2 linked regions of the Geomonas sp. RF6 genome follow. The protein of the gene in region 2 interacts with the protein of the main gene of each other region in a pairwise test. Links are inferred from orthologs where the notes say so. Each region holds a gene or a part of one and is shown on either strand. Other genes may lie near its edges. The genes, in order: LPW11_RS08760 and priA.

Region 1 (15,939 bases), 360 kb from region 2 along the record:
AGCATCTTCGAGGTGCCCGGCGGAAGGAAGAGCATGTCCCCCATCCCCAGCAGGCTCTCCGCACCGTTGGTGTCGAGAATGGTACGGGAGTCGATCTTGGAGGAAACCTGGAAGGAGATCCTCGCCGGGAAGTTCGCCTTGATGAGGCCGGTGATGACGTCGACGGACGGGCGCTGCGTGGCGAGAATGAGATGGATCCCGGCGGCACGGGCCATCTGCGCCAGTCGGGCGATCGACTCCTCGATCTCGCGGCCGGCCACCATCATGAGGTCGGCGAGCTCGTCCACGATCACCACGATGTACGGGAGGTGCCCGTGCTCCAGTTCATCCTCCTTGGCGAGATACTCCTGGATCGCGGCCTCCCGCGCCTCCATCTCGTCAACATCTTCCTGCTCGAGCGACTCGTGCAGCTCGATCGGTTCGTCCTCCGAAACCTCGGGGGCATTCTCCTTCTTCTCGGCCTTCTCCTTCTCGCTGCGCTCCAGCTCCGCGTTGTAGGAGCCGATGTTACGCACCCCCTTGTCCGCCATCAGGCGATAGCGGCGCACCATCTCCTCCACCGCCCACTTGAGGGCAAGGGAGGCCTTCTTCGGGTCGGTGACCACGGGGAGGAGCAGATGCGGTATCCCCTCGTACACGGAGAGCTCCAGCATCTTGGGGTCGACCATGATGAGGCGCACGTCGTTCGGCGTGGAGGTGTACAGAAGGGACAGGATCATGGTGTTGATCGCCACCGACTTGCCGGAGCCGGTGGAGCCGGCGACCAGGAGGTGCGGCATGCGCGCGAGGTCGGTCACGAGCGGCAACCCGGCGATGTCCTTTCCGAGCGCCAGCGGGAGCTTCATCTTCCCGGTGTGAAACGCGTCGGAATTGAAGATCTCCTTTAGCGATACCATCTCCCGGTCTTTGTTCGGGAGCTCGACCCCGACGACACCCTTTCCGGGAATCGGTGCTACGATACGGATGGAGAGCGCCTGCAGAGCCATGGAGAGGTCATCGGACAGGCCCGCGATGCGACTTACCTTGATCCCCGGGCCGGGGGAGAATTCGTACATGGTGATGACCGGCCCCGGGCAGATCTCCACGACCTCACCCTCGACGCCGAAGTCCTTCAGCTTCTTCTCCAGGAGACGGGCGTTCATGGTCAGCGTCTCCTTGTCCTGCTTTTTCACACCCTCCGGCGGAGGATCGAGGAGCGACAGGGGGGGGGTGCGGTAATCCCCTTCCGCCTTGATGAAGTCGAAGGCCTCCTGGATCGGGGGAGTCTTCGGCTCGTCCCGCTTCTTCTCCTTCTTCGCCACCGCCATCGTCTGGGGGGGCGCCACAGGAGCGGGCTTGATGACCGGCGCGGGCTTATCCTTTTTCTTCTTCTCTGCCTTCTCCCCCTTGGACTCTTTCTCCTCCCCGAGCTCGCGCATGAGAGCCCGCCGCTCCTGGGCCAGGGCCCACCGCTCCTTGATAGCCCCGGCAGACCAGTTGGCGAAAAGGACGAGGGAGAAGCGGGAGAGGAGCATCGCCGCGGCGGCGAGCATCGGGAGGATGATGAGGAGCGCGCCGACCTTTCCGAACCCTTTGGTGAGAAGGGTTGCGGTCTGGTACCCGACGAAGCCGCCGGTCGGCACCCGCTGCCCGAAGAACTCCGTGAACTGCAGGTTGAAGGCGAAAAGTGCCGAGAGGGAGACCATGAGGAGGGCGAAGCCGACGTTCTTGTAGGTGCGCCAGCGGACCCATTCCGAGGAGAAGGCCCGGTAGGAGAGGTACAGGAGGGTGCCGGGGATAACGTAGGAGGCAAGGCCGAAGATCTGCAGCGCCACGTCCGCGAGCTGCGCACCGAAGCGCCCGCCGAGGTTGTGGGTCTCCGCCGAGGTGGAGACGCTGTTGAAGGAGAGGTCCTCGCCGTGATAGGAGGCGAGCGCCACAAGGAGGAATATCCCCCCTGCCGCCAGGAGTATCCCCTTCATCTCCTTGGTGAACTTCTCTTTCTTTTCCGCGACTTGATCAGTGCTCATATCATTCATTCTTTCTCGTGTGGCCGCATTTCACTTCCGGCCCCCGCCAGACAGGGTAAAAAGTTCATCAGAAAAATTCAGGAGAGAGTCGGCGGAACGTCCCCTCCCCCCTTGCGGGGGAGGGACAGGGTGGGGGGGAGGGTGCCATCATCAGAGCATATGGCAGCTTCACCCACCCCCTGTCCCCCTCCCGTCAAGGTAGAGGGGACGTCAGGCAGAGTTTCCCCTCCTACATCTCCATAATCAAAGGCAGAATAACCGGCCGGCGCTCCAGCGTCTTGTTGAAGAAACGGCGCAGCACCCGGCGCACCTCCAGCTTCACCTCGCTCCAGTCCGCGAGCACCTCGGTGTTTACCAGCGCGAGGGTGTCGAGCACGACCTTTTTCGCCTCGTCGAGATACTGCTGGCTGTCGTCCTCAAAGACGAAGCCGCGCGACACGATGTCCGGCCCGTAAATGATCTCGCCGGAGACCTGGTTGATCCCGATGATGACCACCACCATCCCGTCGTGGGAGAGGTGCTTGCGATCCTTAAGCACCATGTTGCCTACGTCCCCCACCCCTTTGCCGTCCACGAATACCCGCCCAGTTTCGACCTTGTCCGCGATGCACGCCTCCCCGCCGGCGAAGAGGACGACGTCGCCGTTCACCGCGAGGATGCAGCGCTCCTTCGGGAGGCCGACGCGCTGGGCGAGCTGGGCGTGCTTCACCAGGTGCCGGTATTCGCCGTGCACCGGGATGAAAAAGCGCGGCCGCACCAGGTTGTGCAGGATCTTCAACTCCTCCTGGCTGGCGTGCCCCGATACGTGCACCTCGGAGACCTTCTCGTGGATGACCTCCGCGCCCCGGCGGTACAGGTGATTGATGAGGTCCGAGATCGTCTTCTCGTTGCCCGGGATAAAGCGGGAGGAGAGGATGACGGTATCCCCCTCTTCCACCTTGATCTGCTTGTGGTCATCCATCGCGATCCGGGTAAGCGCGCTCATCGGCTCCCCCTGGCTCCCGGTGGTGATCATGCACACCTCATCCTTGGCGAGCCGCGGCAGCTCCTTCAGGTCGATGAGGAGCCCCTCCGGCACGCGCAGGTAGCCGAGCTCCCGGGCGATCTGCACGTTCGCCACCATGGAGCGGCCGTTCAGGAGGACCTTCCTGCCGCAGCGGACCGCGGCGTCCACGACCTGCTGCACGCGATGGATGTTGCTGGAGAAGGCGGCGACGATGACCCTCCCGGTGCAGCGCGGGAAGATCTCCTGGAAAGCCTCCCCCACCAGGCGCTCCGACAGGGTGAACCCTTCGCGCTCCACATTGGTGGAATCGGCCATGAGGGCGAGCACACCCTGTTCGCCGTAGCGGGAGAAGGAGGCGAGGTCGGTGAGCTCGCCGTCCACCGGGGTCTGGTCCAGCTTGAAGTCGCCGGTGTGGATCACCACCCCTTCGGGGGAGCTGATGGCGAGGGCGCAGCCGTCGACGATGGAGTGGGCGACCCGCAAAAACTCCACCTCGAAGGCGCCGAGGGAGACCTTGTCGCGCGGTCGCACCACGCGCAGGTCGACCTTCTCGTCGAGCTCGAATTCCTTCAGCTTCTCCTTCACGAATCCGAGGGTGAGGGCGGTGCCGTAGATCGGCACATTGAGGTCGCGCAGCACGTAGGGGAGCGCCCCTATGTGGTCTTCGTGTCCGTGGGTGAGGAGGATGGCGCGGACCTTGTCGGCCCGCTCCAGGAGGTAGGAGATGTCGGGGATGACCATGTCGATCCCCAGCATGTACGGCTCGGGGAACATGAGTCCACAATCGACGATAACGATGTCATCGCCGTACTCGAAGGCAGCCATGTTGAGGCCGATCTCTCCGAGCCCCCCCAGCGCTATGAAATTGAGCCCACTGCTCACATTGCAGGTTTCTTCCACTTACATTCCTTCTGTCGCGGCAGCCGTTTTATATAACGAGACGCTCTCTCAGCCGCCGGCTGCTTCGTCCGCCCCGCAAGCATCGGTGGGGGTGGACGCACCGGAGACTGCCGCGATCGAAAATTTCTTACCGTTGCCCCTGCTGCCTCTGCACCAGTCCCGCGATGCGTGCATCGCATTTGGCGATCCAGTCGGTCCCGGGGGAATAGAGGCCGGCGACGCCATAAAAGGCGCTTCTGAGGGACCGGTACGCCACCAGAGCACGGGGGACATCGCCACTGCGCTCGCACACCTCGGCTATTTCCCACAGTTTCTGGGCGGCGCGCTCCACGAGGGAGCTTCCCGGGGTGTACATGTGGATCGCCGCATCGTACCCGGCTACTGCACCGACAAAGTCCCCGGCAGCATACGCTTTCTCACCCTTGTCGAACTGGACGTGCTGACGGTACAGGGTGTTACCCCACAGCAGGACGATCGATACCACAGCGACGAGGGCGATGTTGAGAGCCAGCTTTTTTGCCATTCTGATTTCCTTGAAAATGCACGAGTCGCGCTTGTCCCGGCCTCTAAACCAGAGGAGGACGGCGGGGTTATCGTTTGAAAAAGTCCGGCGCCATGGTGAGGAGCACCCCCAGGAGCGCAATGACGACGCCGGAGAGAATCCCGAAAGCGGCCGCCTTGTCCAGCGGGCTCTTCAGGCGGTGCGCCGCAGGGAGTCCCCAAAAGATCAGCGCGAGCCCCGCGGCGATCATCAACAAATGAAGAGCCAACATCTATGCCACCTCCAGGTGAGCCGAAATCGCCTCACGCACCCGGTCCATGAGAGCCGCATCCTTTTCGCCGCTGCAGTAGACCGGCTCGGAAAAGGTGATGCTGATGGTCCCGGGATTGAGAATTGTAGTATGGGGGGGATTGATCTCCCTGCTCCCGTTTATGGTGAAGGGAACGATCGGAACCCCCGCCTTCGCCGCGAGGATGAAGGCGCCTCTCTTGAAGGGGAGGAGCGTGCCGTCCAGGGTGCGGGTCCCCTCGGGAAAGATGACCACGCTGCGCCCGGCGCTGATGACGGCTGCGGCCTGCTGGATGCTTTTCAGTGCCTTTCTGCCGTCGCTGCGGTCGAGCGGGATGTAGCCGGCGCGACGCATCGCCCCGCCGAAGAGGGGGATGCGGAAGAGCTCCTCCTTGGCGACCCAGGAGAAGCGGCGCGGAATGGCGCGGGTGAGGGCGAGAATGTCGAAGTTCCCCTGATGGTTCCCCATGTAGATGACGGGACCGTCCGTCGGGACCAGCTCCGCCCCCCGCACATCGAGGCCGATTCCCCCCCCTTTCAGGCAGCCGAACGCCCAAAACCTGGCCCAGGAATGGGAGAGGGCACCGCTTTTATCGATGAGGCCGCCGATGACGGCGCCGGCTGAGCAAAAGAGGGTAAAGGTAACCAGGAAAAGCAGGTACAGACGGGATTTAAGCATTCACACACTCCGGAATTTATCCCGGCTAACTTACTTGCTTTTACAGGCGGAGTCAAATAATTATGGCGATGAACGGTCGCCCCGACGCCGTTTAGGCCCCCCCCCTTGAAAGGGTGGAAAGTTGCGGTAAGCATTGTGCTGGAGCCCGCGGCTTAAAGATCCGCCACACCCCGTGGGCTCCCTTCGTTGCGGCCGCCGGGAGTTGGCTGAGAGCGCACCCCCATTCCAGAGCCTTCTCGACATGACCACCTTTTGCAGCCGCGCATAAAACGTTGACTTTGCGAAAGAATTGGTATATTGACCAGTACACTGGAATCCGGGGTGGAGGGCTCCGGGGGTTCTGCCCAAACTATGTTGCGGCGACCCGGACCCCGGATTCTGGGCCCATCACCGTTGAAGCCCCCCCTGATGCACAGGCAGGCTGCTCCTGTCCCGGGTTCAAAGCAGCCCCCTTTGCTATGAAAATCAAGATTGCCCCCACACTTTTTGCGTCACCCCTTCTCCTGCTCGCGTCCCTCACCCTCACCTCCTGCGCCCCCAGCGTTGAGACACTGGTACGTTCCACGACCAGGACGGCCGGAGAGGCAACCGGCGCCTCGCCAGCGGCTGCAAGACCGTTACGACGCCCGATCCCCCTCTACACCTACAAGGTCGTGAAAAGCTGGCCGCACCACAACTGGGCCTTCACCGAAGGGATCGTTTTCCACGAGGGGACGCTGCTGGAAAGCAGCGGGCTGTACGAGGCCTCCGCGCTCCTGCAGATCGTGCCCGGCTCCGGGCAAGTCATCGAGAGGCGCAGCATCCCCGGCGAGTACTTCGCCGAGGGGATCACCGTCTTCAACGACCGCATCTACCAGCTGACCCTCTCCGGCGCGGGATTCATCTACAACAGGGAAAACCTGCGCCACGTGGGGGACTTCAGCGTCGATGGAGCAGGGTGGGGGCTCACCCACGACGACACGCACCTGATCGTCAGCGACGGCTCCAGCACGATCCGCTTCGTGAATCCCGACGGCTTCACAACCGACCGGAGTATCAAGGTCACCTGCCACGGCGTCCCGCTGGCGCAGTTGAACGCGCTGGAGTACGTAAAAGGGGAGATCTTCGCCAACGTGTGGCGCACCGACTATATCGTGAAGATAAATCCCGCGACGGGGGAGGTAACGGGGTGGATAGATCTGAAGGGGCTCCTCCTCCCGGAGGAGCGCGAGCGGACAGATGTATTAAACGGCATCGCCTACGACGCCACCAACGACCGGCTGGTGGTGACGGGAAAGCGCTGGCCGAAGTTCTTCGAGATCCGGCTGGAGGAGGCGAGGTCCTGATCTTGCCTCTGGCGTCGCAAGCAGGGTGACCCCAACCTTCGCATCCCCCCTTTCTTGCCGAGGATATTCCTTTGCTTGGTCCCGGAAATTGTTGTAATATGCGCGGCACCTGAACCGCCAACGCGTCCGGCTCCGGATGGTGCCGGTGACGATAAGTTTTGGAATTCTGATAAGAGAAAAAAAGGAGAACGAAAGAATGGCCAGTCTTAACAAGGTGATGCTGATCGGAAACCTCGGAAAGGATCCGGAGCTGCGCTATACCGCATCGGGTACCGCAGTTGCTTCCTTCTCGCTGGCGACCTCGGACCGTATCAAGAACAAGAACGGCGAGTGGGAAGAGAAGACTGAATGGCACAACGTCACCCTGTGGGCGCGGCTTGCGGAGATCGCAGGCGAGTACCTGAGCAAGGGAAAGACCGTGTACATCGAAGGGCGCCTGCAGACCAGGAAATGGCAGGACAAGGACGGCAAGGATCGTTACACCACCGAGATCGTCGGCGAGAAGATGCAGATGCTTTCCGGCAAAGGCGAAGGCGGCGGCCAGCGCCAGCAGTCCCGCCCTTCCCAGGGCGGCGGCTACGGCCAGGGGAGCACCTACGACGAGCCGGTCTTCAACGCGGACGACGAGATCCCGTTCTAACGTAGGTAAAAAAATGATGTCGTAAAGAATGAGCCGTAACTCTTCGGGGTACGGCTCATTTTTCTTCTACCCTCTAAGTCGTATGAAGATGTGAAAGGAGAACGCAAATTTCTAGGGCGTCCCGTTCTTTCACACAAGTCGGGCACGCCTACTCCCCGTCCCTCTCCCACCATTCCGAGCGACCTCGTGCACGGCGGGGTACCCCCGCTGCCTCTTGGCCTGGGCTGGCGAGCAGGCCCCGGGGCGGCCCGGGGATCAGGAGACGGTTTCTTCTCCGCGCCACGAATTTTTCGCCTTGCTCCAATGAAGGCACTTAGTCTAAAGTGGCTCAAAAAGATCAGGCAGGTAACCCAAGCATGAAAACCTTCACTCTTGAACAGGTCTTCAACGAAGCAGCATATCCAGAGGTCACGTTTGTACCGCCGAGCAACTTCGCCCACATCCGATCCTCGTTCAAAACGAAGGGGAAGCATGTAACCATATCTGGTGCCTCTGGCACCGGGAAAACCACCCTCGTTACGCATGCTCTCCGGGAACTCGGAATATCCCCCAAAGACATCCTTTGGATCAATGGTCGCCAATTCGCAGGTGTAGATGCCGGCTTATCTGTCCTCGCACGCGCGCTGCGTAGCTCTGAGGATTTCGATGAAATCACCGACCTGCTGAAGCTTGTTTATTTCACCGTGATCGATGATTTCCATCACCTCTCCACTGGAGCTAAGCTCGAAATCGCAAAGCTCCTGAAGTTATGGCACGAGAAGGACGTCCGCTTCGTCGTGATCGGTATTGCATCTTCCGCAGCGGACCTCTACGGTGCGGATCCAGAACTCGGGATCCGGAATGACCCGTTTGAGATGAGGGAGCAAGACGAGGGGTTCGTGCGCACCTTGATCCGCCTCGGAGAAGAAGCCCTCAACGTCAAGTTCGGCGACAGCCTCTGCGGACAAATAATTGCCGCCTCCAATTGCGTTCCGTCCGTCATCCAGGTCATCTGCAAGACTTGCTGCATCGAGGCCGAAGTGGACGAAACCGTTGAAGGCGATCCCAAGGACATCCACTACGACCTGAAAGACCTGAGGGAGTCCGTACTTCGGGTCTTCCACGCGAAGTACATGAACAAGGTTGTGGGGCTGGCCCAAGGGAAGCGCCGAGCTCGAGCCGTTCACAACACGTACTTCGATATTGTCACTTGCATCGCCCGTGACCGTCGCTCCGAGATTCCAACGGCTAGCCTTTACCAGGACGTTGTCGGGGTTGTACCTGAGCGAGAGGAGCGGAAGCGGAAGGCTACATCCTTCTATAACTGCTTGAACAATCTTGAAGAGGTCATCTCTGAGCAAGGCCTGGACGACACGATTCACTTCGTGAAAGGCAAAGCCATTTCGATCGAAGATCCCACCTTCCGCTTCTACATGAACTTGGTGGACATCGAAGAGATCCGCAAGCGCATCACGATCCGGAACTCGCAATACCCCTATGATGTTGCTGTCTCCTTTGCCGGGGAAATCAGGCCGACGGTTGAGGAATTCGTCCGGGCTCTCGAGGATAGGGGTCTTTCCGTATTCTATGACTTCGACCAGCAAGCGCTCCTTTGGGGCCAGGACCTCCGGGTTTTGCTGGCACAAGTCTACTCTTCCGAGGCGTTGTATATGGTCGTGTTTCTGTCGGAAACCTACCCCGAGCGGGACTGGACAGAGTTCGAGGTCTCTATCGGAAAGAGCGCTGCGAAGAAGAGAACACAGGAATACCTCCTTCCGCTCCTTGTTGACGACGTGAAGGTCGTCGGCATTGCCGATACAGTCGGCCATGTCGACCTTCGTAAGGTAGAAATTGAACGTGCCGCTGATATTTTGGCCGAAAAGGTCCAGCTGGCAACGGAGGCGCCTAAGCCAGAGCCTGCACTTACACCTGCACCGGTTGCGGTCGCTGCGGTTGCAGCTGAATAAATGCAAGCCGGCGTGCGTTTACACGCTTAGCATTTAGTGGCAGCAGCCGAAGGTACGGGCCCCACGGCGCCATGATCCCGTAGGATTCTGCCACGGCCGCAACTCCAGGTACCGCTCTGCGGCTTGGTCCTCCAGGATCAGCACGATCTTCGGATCTCGGGGGGGGTGCCCCCTACCTACCCGAAAAGGCGCTGCATGGCCTGATGGACGCCGTCCCAGATGCTTGGCTGCGCTGCAGAGAGGCTAAGCTAAGGGTAGAGGCTAAGCTAAGGGTCGTGTCTGTACATTTTAAATTCCAACGCCTTCCTTACCGTCTCCGCCATCTCTCTCAACCTCGCATCGTCTTCCAACTGCACCGCGAAGCGGCGGCTTCCGGCAGTTATCGCCGCATCCTTTACTCCGAATAGTCCTGCTATCTCACGAAGCTTCGCCCCACTGAAACTGCTAAGGGTCGCGTCTGTACATTTTAAATTCCAGCGCCTTCCTTACCGTCTCCGCCATCTCCCTCAACCTCGCATCGTCTTCCAACTGCACCGCGAAGCGGCGGCTTCCGGCAGTAATCGCCGCATCCTTTACTCCGAATAGTCCTGCTATCTCACGAAGCTTCGCCCCACTGTACCTATGGCAAAAGTGCATCGCTGCCTGACGTGCTTTCTTCTTGCTGTCACCAAAAACTGCTTCAACCGTCCCAACGATTTCTTCAGGCGCAGGCCCTGCCGGTACCAATATCTGCCCCAGCGCAGGCACATTGACGTCTCTCTCGTCCTTATCTAGGTACGCGGCAATGACGGTCTCCGCGAAATCCTCCCTACCCAGTATCGACCCCGCTACCACTCCCGCTAACGGGCTTTCGCACTCACCGTTGAGCGCCTCCTCCACGAAACCGCGGTACTTCACCTGTGCTTCTTTGGTCTTTGTCCCGAAAAACTCCTCGATAAATTCCGTCCGCAACCACCTTGGAACTGGGCCTTCCCCAATGTAGCCTCGGTAACTCGACCACTGGTACTCTTCAGGGCGCTCCACTATGCCTGCCCGTACCGGATTCAGATGAATGTATCGGGAAATCTCAGTGGCATATTGACTTGCCTCGACAAGAATAGCCTTGTATCTCCCTTGGAAGAGATGACCGGACCTTTTTCTTTTGACGTTGAAGTAAGTGGTATAGGCTCCATTCACGTGGTGCATTATCTCTGACAGGTTGCCGCGAGGCGTCTCCAGAAGCAGGTGGTAGTGATTACTCATCTGACACCAGACATGGATGATCGCCCCATCGCGCTCCGTGGCACTCCCAAGATACTCCAGGAACTTCTCCCGATCCTTCTGCGTCTTGAATACCTCTTTCCGTTCATTTCCTCGTGAGGTCACATGATAAAAGGCACCGGGGTATTCCATCCGTAGCGCTCGGGACATAGGTCCTCCTACAGTTGATGAGATGACTACTCGCCATCCACCATACTAAAGGATTAGTTTTTGTAAATGTACAGACGCGACCCCTCGCTCCCCGCCCATGTGCTCTCCCGGTTTCCGTGCAAACAGCTTGCATGCATGCCCTGGCTCTCTGACTCCGCCGAGCCGATTCACCACTCGCGCTATCGCGGCGAACTATGTTGCCTTCCCCGCCGCCCTAATAGGTCGGCACTCGGATTGGGTGGTTTCGGAGCTCAATAGCCATGCGTACATGTCCCCCTGTGAACGCTTCCCTTCCCACCTTACGATGGGCCAACGCACCACTCGGGGCTATGGCTGATCGCTTCTCACTACTATATGGACGACTTGCACCTCCTACTCTTCGCCGGCTTTTACCGGCGCTTTCAGGGCGTCCCCCTCTTCCACAGGGTTGATATGTACCGGAGGGGTCTGGTATAGTCCTTCGCCACACCATGCTGGAGGACGAGGATGATTATCAAGAATAGTGACGACCGCGGAACCGATGTGATGGAATTGCATCGGCTGCTGCAATATCAAATCTCTGCTAAACAGCGGTTCCTGATAGAGCGAGAAGCCAAGTGCATCGGCTCCGGCGTCCGGGGGGAGGAAAGCTCCGCCTACTACATCAATTTCCGGTACCACGACAGCCCCAACTGGGCCATCATTCATGACTTGCGGCTGGAGTTCAAGGGCTTCGTGGCACAAATCGACCATCTGCTCATCAACCGCTTTCTCGATATCTACGTACTGGAATCGAAGAACTACTATTACGGCATTAAAATTTCCCCTGAAGGTGAGTTCCTCGCCTGGAACGGTAAGTCCTACGTCGGAATCGAATCCCCGATTGAACAGAACAAAAGGCATATCAGCCTGCTGGAGAAGGTTGTAAATCAGCGCGAGCTGCTGCCGACAAGACTGGGCATTACCATGCCTGCGGCGTATCACAATTACGTCCTGGTGGCGCCCAATTCCCGGATTGATCGCCCTGCCGCTGCCAAATTTGATGCGAGCATGGTTATCAAGGCTGATGCCCTGGTGGAATCGATCGGAAAGCGTGTCGATGCGATGGGAGTGGTCAATACCCTGGCAACGGCGGCGAAGATGGTGTCGACTGAAACGCTGGAAACCTTCGCCCGGTCCTTGGCTCGCCTCCATCGACCCGCGAAAATCAACTACGCGGACAAGTTCGGTGTGTGCGTCCAGAGTGGCAACGCGGCCGTAAAGGAGGAGCCGGTGACTTATGGGACCGCCAACCAGGCGAAGAACATGAGGTGTGAATCCTGCGGCGTTGAGGTCGAGAGCAAGGTCGTCTACTTCTGCAGGATTAACAAGGTGAGGTTTGGCGGGAAAGTCCTCTGCCAGACTTGCCAGAAGAAGCCGGTATCTGTCGAAGAGCCCGATATCATCGACCTGACGGATATGGCGGACACGGAAGAAAAAGGACACGGGAAATGTGACAGCTGCGGGACTTCAGTGGATAAGAAGGTTGCCTACTTCTGCCGAATGAACAAGAAGCGGTTCGGGGGAAAGGTTCTCTGCCGGACTTGCCAGTCTGCGTGATCATCAGTGCGTGCACTTGTCATCGTTATCGCTCATATCCCAAATGGTCCCCCCTCCAGTTGCTGATGATGCCCTTCTACTGACAGATGATGTTGATCTCGTTGTCAAAGCGCGCACCAGCAGCGTGAATCGAGCGAATGCTTGCATCCTCTCGAAGTGGTGCTCATTCTTTTCATTCACGACGAGCCTGTTTTGTGTTCTCCCTTGAAGGATGTCCAAAACACTCCGCGACCTTTCCAGCTTTTTCCTTCGACCGAGCCCTTTCCTCTGTTATTGCCTACTCTACATTTAATCTATCTAGTTTAGCCTGTGCGCTGCCATCAGTGCCTCTCGGACGCAAGTAAAAGGCAGCCCCAGCGGCTACCCTTGGTACAAGCTTGAGTAAAGGGCCCCCATATGCAGTTGCATCCTCATTACCATGTACTACCCTTTACAGGCGACGCGGGGACCACGGGAAATATCGGTCGAAAAGGAGGTACCCATGACGAAGGCGTTGTTGGGCTTCAGCGGGACGGATTCGGAATTTCTCGCGGAGGCCTTGGGGTGCTACTCGGCGCTGGCAACAATCGAGCTCGTGAAGAGCGCCCCGCCAGGTGTACCAACACTGGAGGAGATAAAGGAAGCTATCGACAACTTTCAGCGAGCTTTTGAGGAGTCAAAGTATCATGACTCGCGCCAGGTCGCCCTGCGGAACAAGTGGCGAGCGGAGTCGAAGAAGAGACTGGGCAAAGTCGCGCTCTTCCTCGAGGCGGTCTCAGATGATGACCTCACACACCTCAAAGAGGCCTTCCGGCTCAAGAAGACAAGGAGCCGCAAAGGGAAGAGTAAAGTGAGTGAAAAGGAGTAGCTGACGAGTATGATACGTTCCTTGCCAGAAGGCACGCCCCGTGGTCTCCATCGCAGGCCCGTCATTTCGCGTGCTCTTTGAAGTGGCGGGCCTTTTCAGGAGGTGGGCTCCCGCTACCTACCGCCGCTAACGGCCTCAACAATAACGAACATTACTCCCGCCGCTGATCCGCTCGTCTATGCCGCAGACCTCATTATGCACCCCGCCGGCACTGTGATCGGAGCCGCAACTATCATCGTCCAACCCGCAGACATCATCACCTACGCCGCAAATATTGCCCTCCATGCCGTAGACTTCATCATCCATTCTGCAGGCATCATTTATTCCACTCCAACGTCGTGTCTTCTACTCTGCATCCATGTAATGGGCGCGGCAGGCATCGTGATATGAGCCGCAGCCCTTGTCATCACAGCTGCAGCGGCGATGAAACCTCCCGCAGACATGATCATCCTTGTTGCAGACCTACGATAGGAGCCCGGAAATAAGCGTTGATCTGGAATCCGGTTAGCCATCTTATCCCAACAATGATGATTGGAGTTGCATGCATCATTATGCGTTCAGCGGTTGTGACTTATTGTGTCACGACCATCTGCTACCATGCGATCCTTAAGCAGCCGCGACTACGGAGGGGTACATGTTTGCACAACCTTTGGAACGACGCCTGGAGATCCTGGCTGACAGCGCCAAGTACGACGTTTCATGCTCCAGCAGCGGCAGCAGCCGCAAGGGAACTCCCGGCGGGGTCGGGGGAACGGCGGCGAGTGGGATCTGTCACAGCTGGACTGCTGACGGCCGCTGCGTCTCATTGCTGAAGATCCTCCTTACCAACAGCTGCATCTACGACTGCGCCTACTGCGTCAACCGCAGCAGCAACGACATCCCGCGCGCCGCGCTCACCCCGGACGAGTTGGTGCGGCTCACGATGGAGTTCTACCGCCGCAACTATATCGAAGGTCTCTTCCTCAGCACCGGCGTGGCTCGATCTCCTGACTGGACCATGGAACAGCTGATTCTTGTGGTTCGCAAGCTGCGCGAGGACGAGAGGTTTAACGGCTACATCCACCTGAAGGTGGTGCCGGGGGCCGATCCCCTCCTGGTCGCGCAGGCGGGAAGCTACGCTGACCGCGTCAGCATAAACATGGAGCTTCCCAGCCAGCGGAGCCTGGCACTGCTAGCTCCTGACAAGCCGCAGGAACTGCTGCTGACCCCCATGCGCCAGATGAGTGAGCTGATTGCCGCCTCCCGTTTGGCGGCAAAGGAGTCCCCCAAGGCGCCGCAGTTCGCCCCCGCGGGACAGAGCACCCAGTTGATCGTGGGGGCGACACCTGAGCAGGACCGGGAGATCATCACGCTCAGCGAAGGTCTCTATAGCCGCCTCGGTCTGAAGCGGGTTTATTACTCGGCTTTCGTGCCCGGCTCGACGGACCGCCGGCTCCCCGAACTCCCCACGCCTCCGCTATTGCGGGAGCACAGGCTTTACCAGGCCGACTGGTTGCTCCGCTTTTACGGCTTCCGGGCCGATGAGCTCCTGGACGACGCGCACCCCAACCTTGACCCGCGTCTTGACCCCAAAAGCGACTGGGCTCTGCGTCACCTGGAAAATTTTCCGGTGGAGGTGAACCAGGCCGGCTACGATACGCTGTTGCGGGTGCCGGGAATCGGCGTCCGCTCAGCAAAGCGCATCGTGGCCGCACGGCGAGAGACCAGATTGGGCGAGGCCGAGTTAAAACGGCTGGGAGTGGTGCTCAAGCGGGCGCGCCACTTCCTGACCGCCGGCGGGCGCCATCTCGGCGGCCCCAAATTCTATGTCGACCGGGTGGCGCGTCTGCTGATGGCGGGGGGAGAGGGGGAAAGACTGAAGCAACTGGACCTTTTCAGCGGCGGGGCGGACCTCTCGATGCTCACGGGGGAGCTGTGACTACGCGCTATCTCTACGACGGCAGCTTCGCGGGGTTTATCTGTGCGGTCGCCCACTCCCTTGAGGGGGGTGTGGAGCCGGACGGCTTCGAGCGGGAAGGGGATCAATGCCAGGGAGGGCTCTTCGCGGAGCTGCGGCACCCGGTGGCGGCGGACGAGGATACTGTGCGCCGTTTCCGTAAGCGGTTCCAGAGTGCTGTTTCGCCGCAAGCGTATGAGACGGTTCGCTACGCCTTCCACAGCGAAAAGGGGGACGTTGAGATGCTCCTCTGGAGCTACCTGCGCCTGGGGCTGACGCTCGGCAGGCGGCTGGACGGCATGCTCGCGGAGGAACCGGTGTATTCGGTGCGCCGTCTGGCGCGTCAGGTGGCGCGTGAGGCCCACCGCTTCCTGGGGCTGCTCCGGTTCCGGGAGGTCATCTGCACCGGATGCACCTTTCTCTATGCCCGCTTCGAACCGGACGCTGACCTGCTGGAGTTCGTAGCTCCCCATTTCGCCGATCGCATCGGAGACCGTCCCTGGATGATCCACGACCTCAGGCGGAATAAGGCCGTCCTCTGGGATCCGGACCACGGGCTGCGCCCAGTGCGGGAGGTTTCGCTTGTGGCCGCACCGGTCACCAGCTCTGACGAGGAAAACATCGCCCGCTACTGGCGGGGCTACTTCCAGCACCTGGCGATTGAGGAGCGTTCCAACCTCTCCCTGCAGCAACAGCACGTGCCGCTGAAGTACCGCAAGCACCTGGTCGAGTTCGAGGCAGTCAAGAACTGCGAGAGCCGAGAGCCCTAAAGGACGCCCTCCATATCTTCACCTCGTCGGCAGATTTGTAACTATTCTGCCCTCTCCTCCTCGTTCCGTACCTTGGCTATTCCACTCTCACCTGGGCGCACCC
Region 2 (15,962 bases):
TGGACCCTTCCCCCATCACCACTTTCTTCGTCTCCACAAAGTTACCGACCTTGACGTGTGCGTGCAACTCGCTGCCGGGCCTCAGGTGCGCCATCGGGCCGATGCTGGCAAATTCGTACACCACCGACTCTTCCAGCACGCTCCCCGCCTTCACGGTAACGTCGTCCGCGAGGCGGCAGGAGTGGATCTGCGAAACCTGCCCGATGCGGCAGCGCTCGCCGATGACCGTGTTTCCGGTGATAGTTGCCCCCGGCTCCACGACGGTGTCCTTCCCGATCTTCACGTCGCGGTCGATGTAGGTGGTCCTCGGGTCGATCAGCGTCACGCCGGAGAGCATGAGCTCCCTGTTTATGCGGCGGCGCAGGATCTTTGCGGCGTCCGCGAGCTGCGCGCGGTCGTTCACCCCCATCATCTCGGAAGGGGACACGACCTGGAAGCTCTGGCAGCTCCTCCCCTCGCGGGCCGCGCGGCTCACGATGTCGGTGAGGTAATATTCCCCCTGCGCATTGTCGTTTTTCAACTCCGCCACGGCGGCTTTGAGGAATCCGGCATCGACGCAGTAGACGCCGGCATTTACCTCCGTTATCTCACGCTCTTCGGCGGAGGCGTCCTTTTGCTCAACAATCTTCTGAACGGTCCCGTCGCTCCCCTTCACGATCCTTCCGTACCCGAAGGGATTTGCCACTTTTGCGGTCATGACGGTGAGGGTGGCGCCGCTCTCCTTGTGCCGCTGCAGCATCTCGCTCAAGGTCGCCGCGGTAAGGAGCGGAGTGTCGCCGCACAGGATAAGGACCGTCTCGCAGGAAGAAGGGAGCTGCGGCAGGGCGCACTTCACGGCGTGCCCCGTCCCGAGCTGCTCCGCCTGGGTGGCAAAGAGGATCCCCGGGCGCTCGCCCAGGTGCGCTCGAACCTTCTCCTCCTGGTGCCCCGCCACGACGACGCACTCGGCCACCCCCGCCTCGAAAGCGGCCGCCAGCGGCCACTCGATCATCGGGACACCCGCCAGGGGGTGCATAACCTTCACCAGCGCCGATTTCATGCGCGTCCCCATCCCCGCCGCGAGAACGATCGCCCCTGTCTCAGCCATGTATCAGCTCCTTGTGCCGCCGCAGAATTCTTCCACCCGTTAAAGGACCGTAACCACCGGTCATTACAGCAAAGATGCTGCCGGGTCGCAAAACTGTATATATCTAACAGTAATGCCGCTTAAGGTCAAGGCTTTGCCGGAAAAACGGTGTCATAGAGCACTCTTTCTCATTTACAGGAGGAAAAGTTACCGATATATTCATCGACTGGAGGGACCATGGGGTTGCCTGAGGACATAACCCGGCTGGAGCAGCTACTCCACGAGCTGGTGGTGAAGTACGAGCAGTACTTCGTGGGGATCGAAAAGAGGGAGCCCCTCATTCTCCTCGCGGAGGTCGAGCAGCTCGCCCGGCGCTACCAGAATATCTCCATCACCAACACGATGCTGAGGTACAAGTACAACTCCCTCATCGCGACCTTCAGCGTGCACCGACAGAAGTGGAACCGGATCACCCGCCTCATCGACGAGGGGCGCTACGAGCGCGACCGCTTCAAGATGGCGCTGCACTCCCGCGAAGGCGGAGCCGGCACACCCACACCATCCTCCACCCCACCCTCCTCGGCACAACCGAAGGGGGGCGTCGCCGAAGGTCAGCTGGAAAAGCTTTACCAAGACTACATCGAGGCGCGCAGACTCTGCAATCTCCCCACCGAATCCGTCTCCCGAGACAAGGTCCTCGAGGCCGTGACGAGACAGGTCCCCGGCATCATCAAGAAATACGGCTGTTCCGAAGTCGAAATGCGTGTGGTCGTCGAAGATGGCAAGCCACGCATAAAGGTACGCGGAAAGAATCCATGAAAATAGCCCTCGTGGCGATCCACGCATACCCCTCCCCGCAGGCGGTGCCGCTGGCGTGCGCCTTTTTGAAAGGATACCTCCTCGCGGACGCGCTCCTTGGCGACCGAATCCAGGTGGAGATCGTCGAATGTTTCGCCGGAGACGAGCCGGAGACGTGCGCGGGAAAGATCCTGGCGGTCGAGCCGGATCTGGTGGCCTTTTCCCTCTACGTGTGGGGGGCGGAGCTGGGTGTCGCCATTGCGAAAATCCTCCATCAGAGCCGCCCGGAGCTCATCCTGTGCGCCGGTGGCGCGGAGGCGAGTGCGAACCCCGCACCCCTTTTCCGGAACGCTCCTTTCGATTTCCTCGTCCAGGGAGAGGGGGAAGCTCCGCTTGCCGCGGCACTCTGCCGACTTCTGGGTGATGATGGGGTGCACGATCTCCCGGGTATCCTCCTTCCCGGTGCGGCGAGCGCGGCCCCGGCCCCGCCGGTGCCGCTCGAGAAGATCCCCTCTCCGTATCTGTGCGGCCTCCTCGATCCCCCGCCCGGTGGTGCGGTCCTCTGGCAACTCTCTCGCGGCTGCGACTTCTGCTGCGCCTTCTGTTTCGACGGCAAAACCGCCGTCGCCGTACGTCGCTTCCCCATGGAGCGGATCGAGGCGGAGCTGCGCCTCCTGGTGGAGCGCCAGGTGACGCAGGTTTTCGTGCTGGACTCCACCTTCAACAAGGTCCCGCAGCGGGCGAAGGAGGTCCTGCGCCTGATCCGCAAGATTGCGCCGATGGTGCACTTTCACTTCGAGGTGCGCAGCGAGTTCATCGATGCCGAGATGGCGGAGCTCTTCGCCTCCATCACCTGCTCCCTGCAGATCGGCTTGCAAAGCGCCGACGCCGGCGTCCTCGCTGCGGCCGGGAGGAAGTTCAACAGGTACGCCTTCGAGGAGAAGATCTACCTCCTGAACGAGGCGGGCGCGATCTTCGGCTTCGACCTGATTTACGGGCTCCCGGGGGACAACCTGAAGCTCTTTCGCGACTCGCTCGACTTCGCCCTCTCCCTCTACCCGAACCACCTGGACATCTTCCCGCTGGCGGTCCTCCCCGGGACGCGCCTCTTCAGCGACGCGCAGAAGGCGGGGCTGCAGCACCTCCCCTCCCCCCCCTACACCATCACCGCCACCGCCGGCTTCTCCCGTAAGGAACTGGATGAGGCGCGGCGCCTGGCGCGGGGGTGCGACATCTTCTACAGCCGAGGGAAAGCGGTCGCCTGGTTCAACTCCGTCTGCGCCGGGCTCAAACTCGCCCCGAGCGCCTTCCTGGATGCGTTCGCACAATGGATCGAGGGACAGGCTCTCGCACGCGAGGAAGAGGACCTTTCCGACCGGGAAGTATGGCGCCTGCAGCACGACTTTCTCCAGGAGGTCTTCAGGGCGCGCAAGAAGGAGCGGCTCCTTCCGGTGGCACTCGATCTCGCCTACTATCACCACCTCTACGCCGAGGCCCTTCTTGCCGCCCCCCCGGCAATCCCGTCGAAGCGTGCGCTGAAGGGTGTTGACCTCCTTGCTACCCCCCTGGCCGTCCCCCCGTCGGCCGCGCTTGCCCGCTTCAACTACCCGATACTCGAGCTGCTCGAAGCCGGAGAGGTGGAGCTCGCCCCTTTCAGTGCGGAAGTTCCAAAGTCCGGATCTTATGCCATAATCTACCCCTTCCGGGGGGAGGTCCGCACCGAGGACCTTCCCCGTCCGTACTTCCAGCTCCTGGAGAAACTGGACGGCAGGAGCCTTCCGAAAGATCTCCTGAAGAGTCTCAGGATCCCGAAGGAGGAGGCTCTCGATTTCCTTGCAACGGCGCTCTCCGAAGGGATGGTTGTTCTACCCGCCCGACTGTGAAGAAGGGAGCTCCCGCTATACCCGCCAGGCACGAAACGATTTCCCGCAAAAGTGTATGGAAAAAATATACAGGGATCTGAAATCTCCCAACCTCGCGATTCTGCGCAACAATTTGATCTAATTAGAATTTTTTCTATTGATTATGCCGGAGCCTTCCTATAAAGTAGCGCGGTTCTTGCTCCGGCCCGATTACGGTGCAACGTAACGACGTTTTAAAATCCACAGGAGAATTGACCATGTCTCTCAGACTCACCCGCCTCCTCCCGTCGCTGCTGCTCCTCTTCGGACTGGCACTGCCGGCGTACGCCGCGCAAGGGCTCGCCATCGACCCGACAACCTGTCTCGGCTGTCACGGCAACAAGATTTCTGCTGCGGCCCATGCAGCCTCCGTGCACGGCAAGAACGGCTGTACCAGCTGCCACATCGAGATTACCGACCTGACCAAGCACATGAAGGGCGAGGTGAAGGTGGGTAAGGTCGACTGTGCGCGCTGCCACAGGAAAGAGACCGCCGAGCACGCCGGCTCCGTCCACCTGGCAAACGGCGTCACCTGCGCCAACTGTCACACCGACATCCACACCCACGTTGCCTGGAAGGGCGACAAGCGCCGGGTGCTGGCGAGCTGCGTGAACTGTCACAAGGCAGAGAGCAGCTTCACCCAGTCGGTGCACGGCAAAGGTGTCCTCGCCGGCAACCAGGACTCCGCGGCTTGCAACGACTGCCACAGCCTCCACGACATCAAGGCGCTGGGCGATCCGAAGTCCAAGTCCAACCGCGAGTTCCACACGAAGGTGTGCCTCAAGTGCCACGCCAACGAGGAACTGGTGAAGCGCAACCACATCAACGAGGTTGCGGTCGAGAGCTACCTCTCCAGCTACCACGGCAAGAACTACCGCCTCGGCTACCCCGAGCGCGTTGCTGGGTGCGCCGACTGCCACAGCGCCCACGACGTCCTGCCGCCGAGCGACCCGAAGTCGACGGTCAACTCCGAGAACCTGGTCAAGACCTGCGGCCAGTGCCACAAGGGGAGCACCGCCCTCTTCACCAAGTTCTACGCGCACGGCGAGCACAACGATCGCGAGCATTACCCGATCCTGTACTACACCTTCCTCGCCATGACCGGGCTTCTCGTCTCCACCTTCGCGGTCTTCTGGCTGCACACGCTGCTGTGGATGATCCGCGGCTTTGTGGAGAACAGGGAGAAGGCAGCTGAGCTCGAAAACGGCCACGTGCCGCACGCCGTTCCGGACGGGCACAAGCAGTACCGCCGCTTCGAGACGCGCCACATCTTCATGCACATCCTCGTTATCGTGAGCTTCCTCGGTCTCTCCCTCACGGGGCTCCCGCTGAAGTTCAGCGACCAGGCGTGGGCGAAGATCCTCATGGGCTTCTACGGCGGCTCCGCGAACGCAGGTCTGATCCACCGCCTCTGCGCCGGGATCACCTTCGTGTACTTCGCGATGGCGATTGCGCTTTCCATCCACTTCCTCTTCATCCGCAAGGACCTCAAGGGGAACTTCCTGCAGAGGCTCTTCGGGCCTGACTCCCTGATGCCGAACCTCAGGGACATCAACGACGTCGTCGGCATGGTCCGCTGGTTCCTCTTCAAAGGTCCGAAACCGACCTTCGAGCGCTGGACCTACTGGGAGAAGTTCGACTTCATCGCGGTCTTCTGGGGTATGTTCGCCATCGGCGGCTCCGGCCTCATGCTCTGGTTCCCGGAATTCTTCGGGCACTTCCTCCCGGGGTGGGCCTTCAACGTAGCAACGATCGTCCACTCCGACGAGGCGCTCCTGGCGACCGGCTTCATCTTCAGCGTCCACTTCTTCAACACCCATGGACGTCCGGAGAAGTTCCCGATGGACTTCGTCATCTTCAACGGGCAGATGTCCAAGCATGAGTTCATCGAAGAGCGTGGCGACCAGTGGGCGCGCTACGAGAAGGAAGGGATCACCGAGCAGTTCAAGGCTCAGAAGACGAGCGGCGTGGTGTACGACTTCCTGGTGAAAGGGTTCGGCTTCACCGCCCTCCTCATCGGCCTCACGCTGCTGGGACTCATGGTTCTGGCGTTCCTGAGACCGGGCGTCTAACGACGCTGCAGGAGCAGTAAGAAAAAAAGGGCACCTCCCTCGCGGGGGGTGCCCTTTTTATTTTTATCGGGAACTATGAGACAGCTCAGCTCCGCCCCGCTGCACTCGCGTCCCCTCATTGCGAAGGTTCATCCGGAAATTGCGGGGCTGGGTACATTGCCACGAAGCACTGCCGAAGGCCTAACGTTCCCCCCTTTGCGAAGGGGGGGCAGGGGGGATTTGATCTTCGAGTCTCCTCCAGAACCGCAGCCCGTTTAACAGTACATCTCGGTCGTCGAACCGCAGTGCTGCGGCAGTCCAAAGATCAACGACATAGGCCCACCACTTTTTTGCGAAGTCGAAGCAAAGAAATTGCTTGGGACCACAGCAGTTGCGCACTTTGCAGGACGGTCCTGGCCGAGTCAAATCCCCCCTGTCCCCCTTTCGCAAAGGGGGGAACGTGATGGCCTCGCCTTCCCTTTTGACCTTCTGCGTCGCCCAGCGCTCCTACATCATCTCCACCGGATCCACATCCACCGTCACCCGCACAGTCGATGGATGGGTAAAATCGTGCCGCAGCGCGAGAAGCATCTTGTGCAGATCGGGGCGCTCCTTCCCCTTCAGGAGGATCTGCCAGCGGAAGCGGCCCCGCACCTTCCCGAGCGGCGCCGAGATCGGCCCGAGGAGTTCGACCCGCGCCTTCAGCTCGCGCTTCACCCTCAGCAGAAGGCGCGCGGCCTCGGATGCCGAATCTTCGGCGTGCCTGGCGGTGACGCTGGAAAAGGTCAGCGCAGCGAGGTGGGTGAAGGGAGGATAGCCGACCTCGCGGCGAAACTCTACCTCCTGCTCATAAAACCCGCGGAAATCATGCTCTACGGCGCAGGTGAGGGCGTAGTGCTCCGGTGCCAGGGTCTGCACCAGAACCTTCCCCGGCCTGTCCCCGCGCCCCGCCCTCCCCATTACCTGGCTTACCAGCTGGAAGGTCCGCTCGGCAGAGCGGAAATCAGGCATGTTCAAGGTGGAGTCCGCAGAGACGACGCCGACGAGGGTCACGCCGGGGAAGTCGTGCCCCTTGGCGATCATCTGCGTGCCGATGAGGATGTCGGTGCTGCCGTCCTCGAGGCTCTTCAGGACGCGTGCATGCCCCCCTTTTCCCCGAGTGGTGTCGCGGTCCATCCGTGCCACGCGCGCCTCCGGGAAAAGCTCCTGCACTTCCTCCTCCACCCGTTCGGTGCCGCGTCCGAGAAGGACGATCTCGCCGCCGTCGCAGGCGCCGCAAACGGTCGGGGCGGGGATGGCGTAGTCACAGTAATGGCAGACGTGCTTGCCGCGGCCGCGGTGATAGGTCAGGGTCACCGCACAGTTGGGGCAGCGCAGGACCTGGCCGCATTCCTGGCATACGAGATAGGTCGCGAAGCCTCGCCTGTTCAGAAAGAGAAGGGTCTGCCCCCCCGCCGCCAGGTTCTCTTCCATGGCGGTCTTCAGCGGCGCGAGGAGCGTCTCCCCCTTCTGCCCGCGTGCGTCAAGAAGGGTCGTCTCGGGCATCGGGAGCTCCCGCACCCGGCTGGGCAGCTGGAGGTAGCGAAGCCTCCCCTCCATCGCTGCGTGGTACGTGGTGATGAGAGGGGTGGCGGAACCGAGGACGACGGCAGCGTTGGCGAGCTTCCCGCGCACCAGCGCGAGGTCACGGCTGTTGTAGCGCACACCTTCCGACTGCTTGTAGGAGGTCTCGTGCTCCTCGTCGACCACGATCATCCCGAGCCGCTCCAGCGGCGCGAAGAGCGCGGAACGGGCACCTATCACGATCTGCGCCTCGCCGCGCCTGATGCGCCGCCACTCGTCGTAGCGCTCCCCGTCGGAAAGGCCGCTGTGCAAAACGGCGATGCCGCACTCAAAGCGCCTCTTGAAGCGCCCGACGAGTTGCGGCGTGAGCGCTATCTCCGGCACGAGAACGAGCGCGGTGCGTCCCGCCTCGAGGCAGACGGCAATGCTCTGCAGGTACACCTCTGTCTTGCCGCTCCCGGTCACCCCGTGAAGGAGGAAAGGGGTGAACGCCTCGGAGCGGAGCGCGGAGCAAATCGCGTCGTGGGCTGCAGTCTGGTCAGGATTGAGGGGGAGCGGCGTGTCCTTCTGGTACACCTCTGCATGAAAGGGGTCTCGGTAAACTTCCCGCTCCTCGCACTCGGCAAGCTGCAGTTCCACGAGTCGGTGCAGTTGAGGGGTGCACGATCCGAAGCGCTCCCGCAGGAGCGAGGCTGAAGCCTCCCCCTGCTCCTCCAGAAAAGAGAGGATCTCCACCCCTTTCCCTTTCAGCTTCGGCGGGGCGAGAAGTGGAAGGGCGCGGTAAAACTTCTCCATCCGCACGCTCCTGCCGCCATGGAGAACCTCGGTGCGGACAAGGGAGCCATCCTCTGCCGTCTCGCACATGAAGCGGCTCTCCAGGTTGATACCGGCAGGGAGGGCACCCTTGATGACCTCGCCGAGCGGGTGCAAGTAGTAGCTCGCTATCCAGCGGTAGAAGGTCAATTCGGAGGGGGTGAAAAGGGGGGCGTCGTCCAGGACCTCCAGCACTTCCTTCAGCTCGGCGCTCCCCGCCTCGGCGGGAGCAAGGAGGTAGCCGGTAATCTTCCTCTTGCCAAAGGGGACGAGCACACGCTTCCCCGGGGTCGCCAGCGGTACGAGGTGGGCCGGCACACGATAATGAAAGTGGCCGTGCAAAGGGAGTGGGATGGCTACTTCAACGACTTGCGATGTGGGCATAAAAACCTTGCTGCCGGAAGAACGGAAAAGTAAGGAAGAGGAAAACGATAAATACGGATGGCGCGTAGAGAGCAGCGCATTGTACAGCAAGATAGCCGCCGCGTCTCCTCCCTTTGAAGGATAGGACAGGGCGGGGATGGGGTTCAGCCGCCTGCAGCGGCCAAAAATGCCGGAAACGCTGCGCTTATTCCGGCCTACATTTCACATCGAAAGGCTACTTCGGCATGCCGAAGTGGCCGGCTCAGCAGAAAGTTCGGCATGCCGAAGTCGGTGTCGGCCACGCCGTGGCCTACGCCTTCACTTCCTTCTTCATGATCTCCTGCGCCACGGTGCGTCCCAGCGACTCGCACTCGGCAATCCCGTCTTCCTTCGGCTTGAAGGGGAAGCGCAGGTACGGCACCGGGATCTTGAAGCCCATCGCCTTCAGACGCTCTTCGGCCATCTTGCACGCCTCGCCGCTCCAGCCGTAGGAGCCAAAGACTCCCGCGATCTCCGCCTTCAGGCTCACGGCTGAAAGATCCGCCAGGACCTCCCACATCGGCTTCGGAATGTCCCGGTTGATGGTGGGGACCCCGAAAAGGAGGGCGTCGTTCTCCTCCAGGAGATCCCGGAGCTCCCTCTGCGAAGTCTCGGTTATGCGGCAGAGGGTGGCAGTGACCCCCTCGACCCCGGACGCGCCGCGGTGGACCGCTTCCGCCATTTTCTCCGTGTTGCCATGGGGAGAGATGTAGAAGACGGCGACCCTCTTCCCGGCACGCGGCTTCGGCTCCGCCCACTTCCTGTACAGATCGATCGGCGCCATCGCGTCATTGCGGTGAACCGGCCCGTGGCTGGGGCAGAGCATCCGCACCTCCACCCCCTCTATCTTCGCGAGGGCGCTGCGGATCTTCTCCTTGAAGGGGCGCATGAGGGAGTCGAAGTAGAAACGGATCTCGGTGGTGAAGTCGGGGTTCTCGTCGGCGAAGATCTTCCCGGTGGTGAAGTGGGCCCCGAAGGCGTCACAGGGGAAGAGAACCCCGTCCTCCCGAAGGAGGGTGAACATCGTGTCGGGCCAGTGCAGGAAAGGTGCGGCGAAGAAATGAAGGGAGCGCCCGCCGAGATCGACGGAGTCACCGTCCTTCACCACTCTGGAGGCGAAGGGGGTGTGGATCTGGTTGCCGAGGAAGGTGCGGGCGGACTGGGTGCTGAGGACGGTGGCGTTCGGGCAGATCTCGAGGAGGAAAGGGAGCGATCCGGCATGGTCGGGCTCCGAGTGGTTTACCACGATGTAATCCACCCGGGCCGGATCGTGTATTTCACGCAGATTGTCCAGGAACTCCTGGTGGCGCTTCCCCTTGACGGTGTCGATGATGGCGCAGCGCTCGTTCCCCTTCACCAGGTACGCATTGTAGCTGGTGCCGAATTCAGTGGGGTAGAGTTCGTCGAAAAGCCTGAGGTCGGGGTCGTACACCCCGATCCAGTACAAACCTTCAGCAATCTCGATAGCCGCCATTGGTACCCCCTTTGCCGGCTAAAAGCCGGCACCTTCTGGATGGAACCGCGCGGTCCGCCTCGCATTAGCGCGGACCGGACGATTGACCTTACCAAAAAGGTGGGAGGGGCGCAACCCGCAAAGGGGTACTAGTTCCCCCTGCCGTGCCGGTATTCCACGACCGGCTCCCTTCTCCCCGAACCCGCCTGCTTCGGGCGTCCCTTGGCAAAGGGTGCGCCCTTCTTGCGGGGATCGCCAAAGGGGCGCCCCTTGCGGGGGGCGTTGCCGGAGGTGCGGCGCAACTGCCGGGTCGGCTCGAGCCCCGGGATGACGTGGTGCGGCAACGACTCCCCGGTGTACTTCTCGATCCTGTCCAGATACGCCACCTCGTTGAAGGAGCAGAAGGAGATGGCCACGCCGGAGGCGCCGGCACGGCCGGTCCTGCCGATGCGGTGCACGTAGTCCTCGGCGAACTTCGGCAGGTCGAAGTTGATGACGTGGCTGATCCCGGAGACGTCGAGGCCGCGGGCGGCTACGTCGGTGGCGACAAGGAGGCGCACCTTGCCGCGGCGCATATTGACGATCGTCCTGTTGCGCGCGCCCTGGCTCATGTCGCCGTGCAGCGCCGCTGCGGCGTGCCCCTGGGAGTAGAGCTCCATCGCCAGCTGGTCAGCGCCCGTCTTCGTGGCGGAGAAGATAATCGCCTTCGTCAGGTTGATGTCGGAGATCAGGTGCTGCAGGAGGCGGTTCTTGTGCCTGATGTCGTCGGTCACGTGGAGGCGCTGCTCGATCTGCGGCTTCGTGATCTGCTGCGGGGCCACGTCGATGCGCTCCGGCTCGGTCAGGAGCCGCTTGGCGAGCTTCGCCATGGCGTCGTCCATCGTCGCGGTGAAAAGCATCGTCTGGCGCGCCTCCGGGGCGGCGGCGGCGATCTTGTCCACGTCCTCGGAGAAGCCCATGTCGAGCATGCGGTCCGCCTCGTCCAGGACGAGGAGCTCCAGGCGGGAGAGGTTCATCCTGCCGCGCTCGAGGTGGTCGATAAGGCGCCCGGGGGTGGCCACGATCAGGTCGACCGGCGCCGACAGCAGGGCGAGCTGCTCACGGTACGGCATGCCGCCGAGGATGGCGCCGCTTCTCACCCGCATGAACTTCCCGTAGGCGCGCACCGCGTCGGTGACCTGGTTTGCGAGCTCGCGGGTCGGGGTCAAGACGAGGATGCGGGGACCTTTGCCGCGCGCAGTGGACGGGACGAGGAGGCGCTGCAGCGCGGGGAGTACGAAGGCGGCGGTTTTGCCGGTGCCGGTCTGCGCCGTGCCGATCAGGTCCTTCCCGGCCAGCGCCAGCGGTATCGCCTGCTCCTGGATCGGGGTGGGGTCGGTGTAGCCGCGGGCGGCGATGGCTTTGAGGATCGGCTGGGCAAGGTTCAACGTTTCAAAAGACATGGAATTCCTTTTCTCCTGGGGGAAAAACGGCGCATCCTCCTCGCGGAATTGGGAGGAGCACGACGGCCGAAATGAATGAGGCAAAAAAAATAAGAAGCCGGTCGCACGAGGGCGTCTGCGCCACTGCGGTGATCGGGGGCAAAGAATCTATGACCGGCAAGGTACATCGTTGCCAACCATAGCTATGCCGCATTTCTCTTGGGGATTTCTTGAATGCGAGGGGTTGGATCGATGGGGGGGAGCACCGGCTCCCGTATGGGGTCTGTCAGTCAGCCGCACATTATTACAACAGCGCCAGGTGAAATGCAAGAGAAAAAGAGCTTTCTCCACTCCACCCCCAAAAGCCCCTTTTTCTCAGAAGACCTCGTAGTACCACCCGGTGCCGAGCTTGTACACCCGCATCATGTTCGTGGAGCCGCGCGCCTCCATCGGGATCCCCATGATGATGACGATGAGGTCCCCCTTGCGGAAGCCGTTTTTGAGGAGGGTTTCCTCCACCATGGGGATCAGGTCGTCCGCCCCCCCCAGCGCACCGAGAGGCTGGCTGCGCACCCCCCACCAGAGGGCGAGCCTGCGCTGCACCTCGGTGCTGGCGGTGAAGGCGATGATCGGGAGCTGCGGCCGGAACTTCGACAGGAGGCAGGCGGAGCTCCCAGACTGGGTCATGACCACGATGGCGCTTGCCTTCAAGGTAGCTGCCGCCTGGCACGCCGCGCCGGCGACCGCGGAGGCGACGTTGTTGCTGTAGGAGAGGGGGCGCGGAGACTCCCTCCACAGCTCGGCGTGCTCCACGTCCACCGCCACGTTCACCATCGTCTGCACCGCCTGCAGCGGGTAGGCGCCGGCGGCGGTTTCACCGGAGAGCATGACGGCGTCGGTGCCGTCCAGTATGGCGTTCGCCACATCGGAGGTTTCCGCCCTCGTCGGGCGCGCGTGGCTGATCATCGACTCCAGCATCTGGGTCGCAGTAATGACCGGCTTCCCTGCCTCGTTGCACTCCCGGATGATCCTCTTTTGCACCAGCGGCACCCGCTCCGGGTGGAGCTCCACCCCCAGGTCGCCGCGCGCCACCATGATGGCATCGGACACCGCGAGAATCTCCCTGAAGTTCTTCAGCCCCTCCGGCTTCTCGATCTTCGCCACCACCGGAAGGTTGGAGCCCTGCTCGTACATGATCCGCTTCAGCCGCTCCACATCGCTTCCCCGGCGCACGAAGGAGAGGGCAACGTAGTCGAAGCCGGACTGCAGGATGAAGGAGAGATCCCCCAGGTCCTTCTCCGAGAGGGAGGGGGCGGAGACGTCGACGCCGGGAAGGTTGATCCCCTTGTTGTTCTTGAGGATCCCCCCCTCCACGACGCGGCAGCGCACGTTCTCGCCGGAGACCTCCAGCACCTTCAGCTCCATGAGGCCGTCATCGAGGAGTATGCGCGCCCCCGGCTTCACGTCCCTCGGAAGCCCTGCATAGACGGTGGAAAAGAGGTTGTCCCGCCCGAGAATTTCGCGGGTGGTGATCTGCACCGTCTCCCCTTTCACCAGGGGCATCTGCCCCCCTTCCATATGCCCCGTCCTGATCTTTGGCCCCTGCAGGTCGGCAAGGACTGCCACCGCCCGACCGAGCCGCTGCGAGACCATGCGCACCCGCTGCAGGAGCTCCCCCTTCTCGGCGTGCACCCCGTGGGAGAAGTTCATCCGGAAAACGTCCACCCCCGCCTCGATGAGGGCCGCGATCATGCTCTCGGAGGAGCTGGCGGGGCCGAGGGTGGCGATGATCTTCGTCTTTCTCTTCGTGGTTATCATGTCCGCCTCACGGGTGCTCCCCCGGCGGCACTGTCCGGGGATCGGCGTCTGTTTCTCATGAGTTTCTCGGAACTACAAGTATCGTAGCAGAGGGGGGTGGCAAACTCAAGGGGGGCGCAATAACGAAAAAACCCCGCAGCTGCGGGGTTTTTCTGTTTGTCTATATGTGGGGAGGGATTACTTGCCGGAAGCGATGGAGTCCTTCAGCGCCTTGCCCGGACGGAACTTCGGCACCTTGGCGGCTGCGATATTGATCTCGCTACCGGTCTGCGGGTTTCTGCCGGTGCGGGCCTGGCGGTCGGAGACCTCGAAGCTTCCGAACCCGACGAGGGTAACCCGGTCGCCGTTTTTCAGCGCCTCGCTGACACTGTTGATGAAAGCGCCGACGGCCTTCTCGGCCGCGCCCTTAGATAGATTAGCCGATTTCGCTACTGCATCGACGAGTTCTGCTTTTGTCATGTCTAACCCTCCTTTTCTTATGTGCAAAAATTTAAGTCACTATAACCATAAATTTTTCCTTTGCAAGGCTTTATTTGCACCGGAAATGATTTTATCCCGCGCCAGGAGCGGTTCTAGCGCCCATCCCCCCCTCCGCGAAGCCCCTTCCGGCGTTTCCGGAAAGCTTCCTCCACTGCGGACCCGCTCGCCTCTCTTTTCGCCGGAAAGACGCAAAAACAGACGGTTAGAGAACCGGCTCCTGAAGGGGCGCCTGAGCGGGGACCGGGACCGGTTCCGGGTCGTAGGTGGACGGTTCGGTGCCGCTTATGAAACACTCCTGCACAGCACCCGGAGTCCCCTCCCGCGCCAGCCGACCGGTGCGCGGGTCGATGAGGGCGAAGGTGACGTCGTTAGGGGGCTCGAAGCGCTTCGAGGGGATCGCCGCCAGCGCCCGCTGCATGAACTCGGTCCAGATCGGCGCAGCCGCCTGCCCCCCTGACCCGCCGGCACCGAGGCTGCGCTCCTGGTCGTAACCGACCCAGACGCCGGCCACCAGTTGCGGAACGAACCCGACGAACCAGGCGTCCTTCATGTCGTTCGTGGTGCCGGTCTTTCCCGCGACGGGGCGGCCAAGGGCCCGGGCCCGCCCGCCGGTACCGCTGGTGACGACGCTCTCCATGAGGTTCGTCATGATGTAGGCGACGTCGGGGGAGATGACCTGGTTCGGAGCCGCTGCACCGCGTCTCGCGGGTGCCGTGCCGGGGGCGGCGATACGGGCGGTGGCTGCCGCCCCCTCTCCGGTCAGGGATGCGTCCGCATCCTCGCTCGCCTCCGGGGGGGCGCCGGCGCTGGAGATATCGGTGAAGACCGGGATCTTCGGCGGGTTCATCTCCTCGAGCACCGCGCCGTCGCGATCGAGGACCTTCGTCACGAAGTACGGCGCCATCCGGTATCCTCCGGAGGCGAAGACCGCATAGGCGCTGGTGAGCTCAAGGGGAGTGACGCTGGAGGAGCCGAGCGCCAGAGTGAGGTTCCCGGCCAAGGGCGAGGTGATCCCCAGCCTCTTCGCACACTCGATGGCAGTCCTCACGCCGATGCTCTCCAGGATTTTCACGCTCACCACGTTTATGGAGTTGGTGAGCGCCGTGCGCATGGTGACCGGCCCGCGGTAGATGTTGTCGTAGTTGCGCGGCTTCCACGTCTTCTCCTGCCCGCTGTCGTACTCCACCTGGGAGTCCTGGATCACGGTGGCAGGGGTCATCCCCTTTTCCAGCGCCGCGGCGTAGATGACCGGCTTGAAGGCCGAGCCGGGGTTCCTGCGCGCCTGGGTAGCCCTGTTGAACTGGCTCTTCCTGAAGTCATATCCGCCGACAAGGGCGCGCACCCCGCCGCTTTGCGGGTCGATCGCCACGAGGGCCGCCTGGGTCTCCGGCGTCTGGTCCAGGGTAAAGACCGCTCCAACCCTGTTCTGGTCCGTCTGCTGCGCCACCACCTCGAGGACTGCACCGAGGGCGATGGCACGCTTCCCTTCCGGCTTGCCGTAGCTGTTCACGAGCTCGAGGCGCCCGGCCCAGTCCATCCCCTTCCTGTCGAGGATCCCGGTGCGGTCGCCGACCCGCACGGTGAGCTCCCCCTTCGCCGGGTCGGCCTTGATGACCACCCCCTGGTAGCCCCCACCCTGCTTCAGCGTCACGGTGTCGATCTGGTCCTCCACCTTCTTGCAGAAGGGATCGACCTCCTCTTCCGTGAGGTAGCGCGCGGCGCCGCGGAACCCCTGCCTCTTGTCCAGCGCCTTCAGCCCGTTCACCACGCCGTCGTAGGCCGCCTTCTGCATCTCCGCGTTCATGGTGGTGTAGATTCTCAGGCCGTCCTTGTAGAGACGCTCCTCGCCGTACTTCTCCTCCAGTTGCTGGCGGACCTGCTCCAGGAAGTAGGCGCTCTGCTCGGGATTCACCTTCTTCAGGCTGTGGATCGCCACCGGGAAGGCCTTCGCGTGGTCGGCTTCGGCCTGGGTGATGTACCCTTCCTTCACCATCCTCTCGAGGACGTAACCCTGGCGCTCCTTCGCGCGGTCCAGGTGCTTGATCGGGGAGTAGGCGTTCGGTGCCTTCGGGAGCCCGGCCATCATCGCCATCTCCGCCAGGTTGAGCTGGTCCACCTCTTTCCCGAAGTACGTTTCCGCGGCAAGCTGCACCCCGTAGGCACCGGCGCCGAGGTAGATCTGGTTCAGGTAGATGT

Evidence for each region.
Region 1: the proteins of priA (region 2) and LPW11_RS08760 interact in binary tests that used the Escherichia coli proteins (3 or more experiments, as listed by UniProt). The link is inferred for Geomonas sp. RF6 from one-to-one orthologs.

The regions. Positions count from the first base shown.
Region 1 is NZ_CP087999.1:2,039,574-2,055,512, reverse strand. Bases 5,663-8,627 are described here. They hold LPW11_RS08760 (single-stranded DNA-binding protein), read left to right. Parts: upstream 5,663-6,905; coding sequence 6,906-7,349; downstream 7,350-8,627. Other genes in these bases: LPW11_RS08755 (TIR domain-containing protein), read left to right, coding at 7,706-8,627; LPW11_RS08765 (glutaminyl-peptide cyclotransferase), read left to right, coding at 5,843-6,709. Also shown: LPW11_RS08790 (DNA translocase FtsK), read right to left, coding at 1-2,009; LPW11_RS08785 (ribonuclease J), read right to left, coding at 2,239-3,915; LPW11_RS08780 (soluble NSF attachment family protein), read right to left, coding at 4,043-4,438; LPW11_RS08775 (hypothetical protein), read right to left, coding at 4,506-4,688; LPW11_RS08770 (lysophospholipid acyltransferase family protein), read right to left, coding at 4,689-5,384; more of LPW11_RS08755, read left to right, coding at 8,628-9,295; LPW11_RS08750 (REP-associated tyrosine transposase), read right to left, coding at 9,740-10,705; LPW11_RS08745 (nuclease-related domain-containing protein), read left to right, coding at 11,192-12,283; LPW11_RS08740 (hypothetical protein), read left to right, coding at 12,765-13,130; LPW11_RS08735 (putative DNA modification/repair radical SAM protein), read left to right, coding at 13,765-15,048; LPW11_RS08730 (TIGR03915 family putative DNA repair protein), read left to right, coding at 15,045-15,836; LPW11_RS08725 (FG-GAP-like repeat-containing protein), read right to left, coding at 15,924-15,939. UniProt on the Escherichia coli protein: Plays an important role in DNA replication, recombination and repair. Binds to ssDNA and to an array of partner proteins to recruit them to their sites of action during DNA metabolism. Acts as a sliding platform that migrates on DNA via reptation.
Region 2 is NZ_CP087999.1:1,683,837-1,699,798, forward strand. Bases 5,951-8,938 are described here. They hold priA (replication restart helicase PriA), read right to left. Parts: upstream 8,577-8,938; coding sequence 6,324-8,576; downstream 5,951-6,323. Other genes in these bases: LPW11_RS07205 (FprA family A-type flavoprotein), read right to left, coding at 8,866-8,938. Outside these bases: bifunctional UDP-N-acetylglucosamine diphosphorylase/glucosamine-1-phosphate N-acetyltransferase GlmU, read right to left, coding at 1-1,087; LPW11_RS07185 (MXAN_5187 C-terminal domain-containing protein), read left to right, coding at 1,304-1,885; LPW11_RS07190 (B12-binding domain-containing radical SAM protein), read left to right, coding at 1,882-3,747; LPW11_RS07195 (cytochrome c3 family protein), read left to right, coding at 3,984-5,837; more of LPW11_RS07205, read right to left, coding at 8,939-10,068; LPW11_RS07210 (DEAD/DEAH box helicase), read right to left, coding at 10,197-11,489; pyk (pyruvate kinase), read right to left, coding at 11,844-13,286; LPW11_RS07220 (HU family DNA-binding protein), read right to left, coding at 13,464-13,745; LPW11_RS07225 (penicillin-binding protein 1A), read right to left, coding at 13,969-15,962.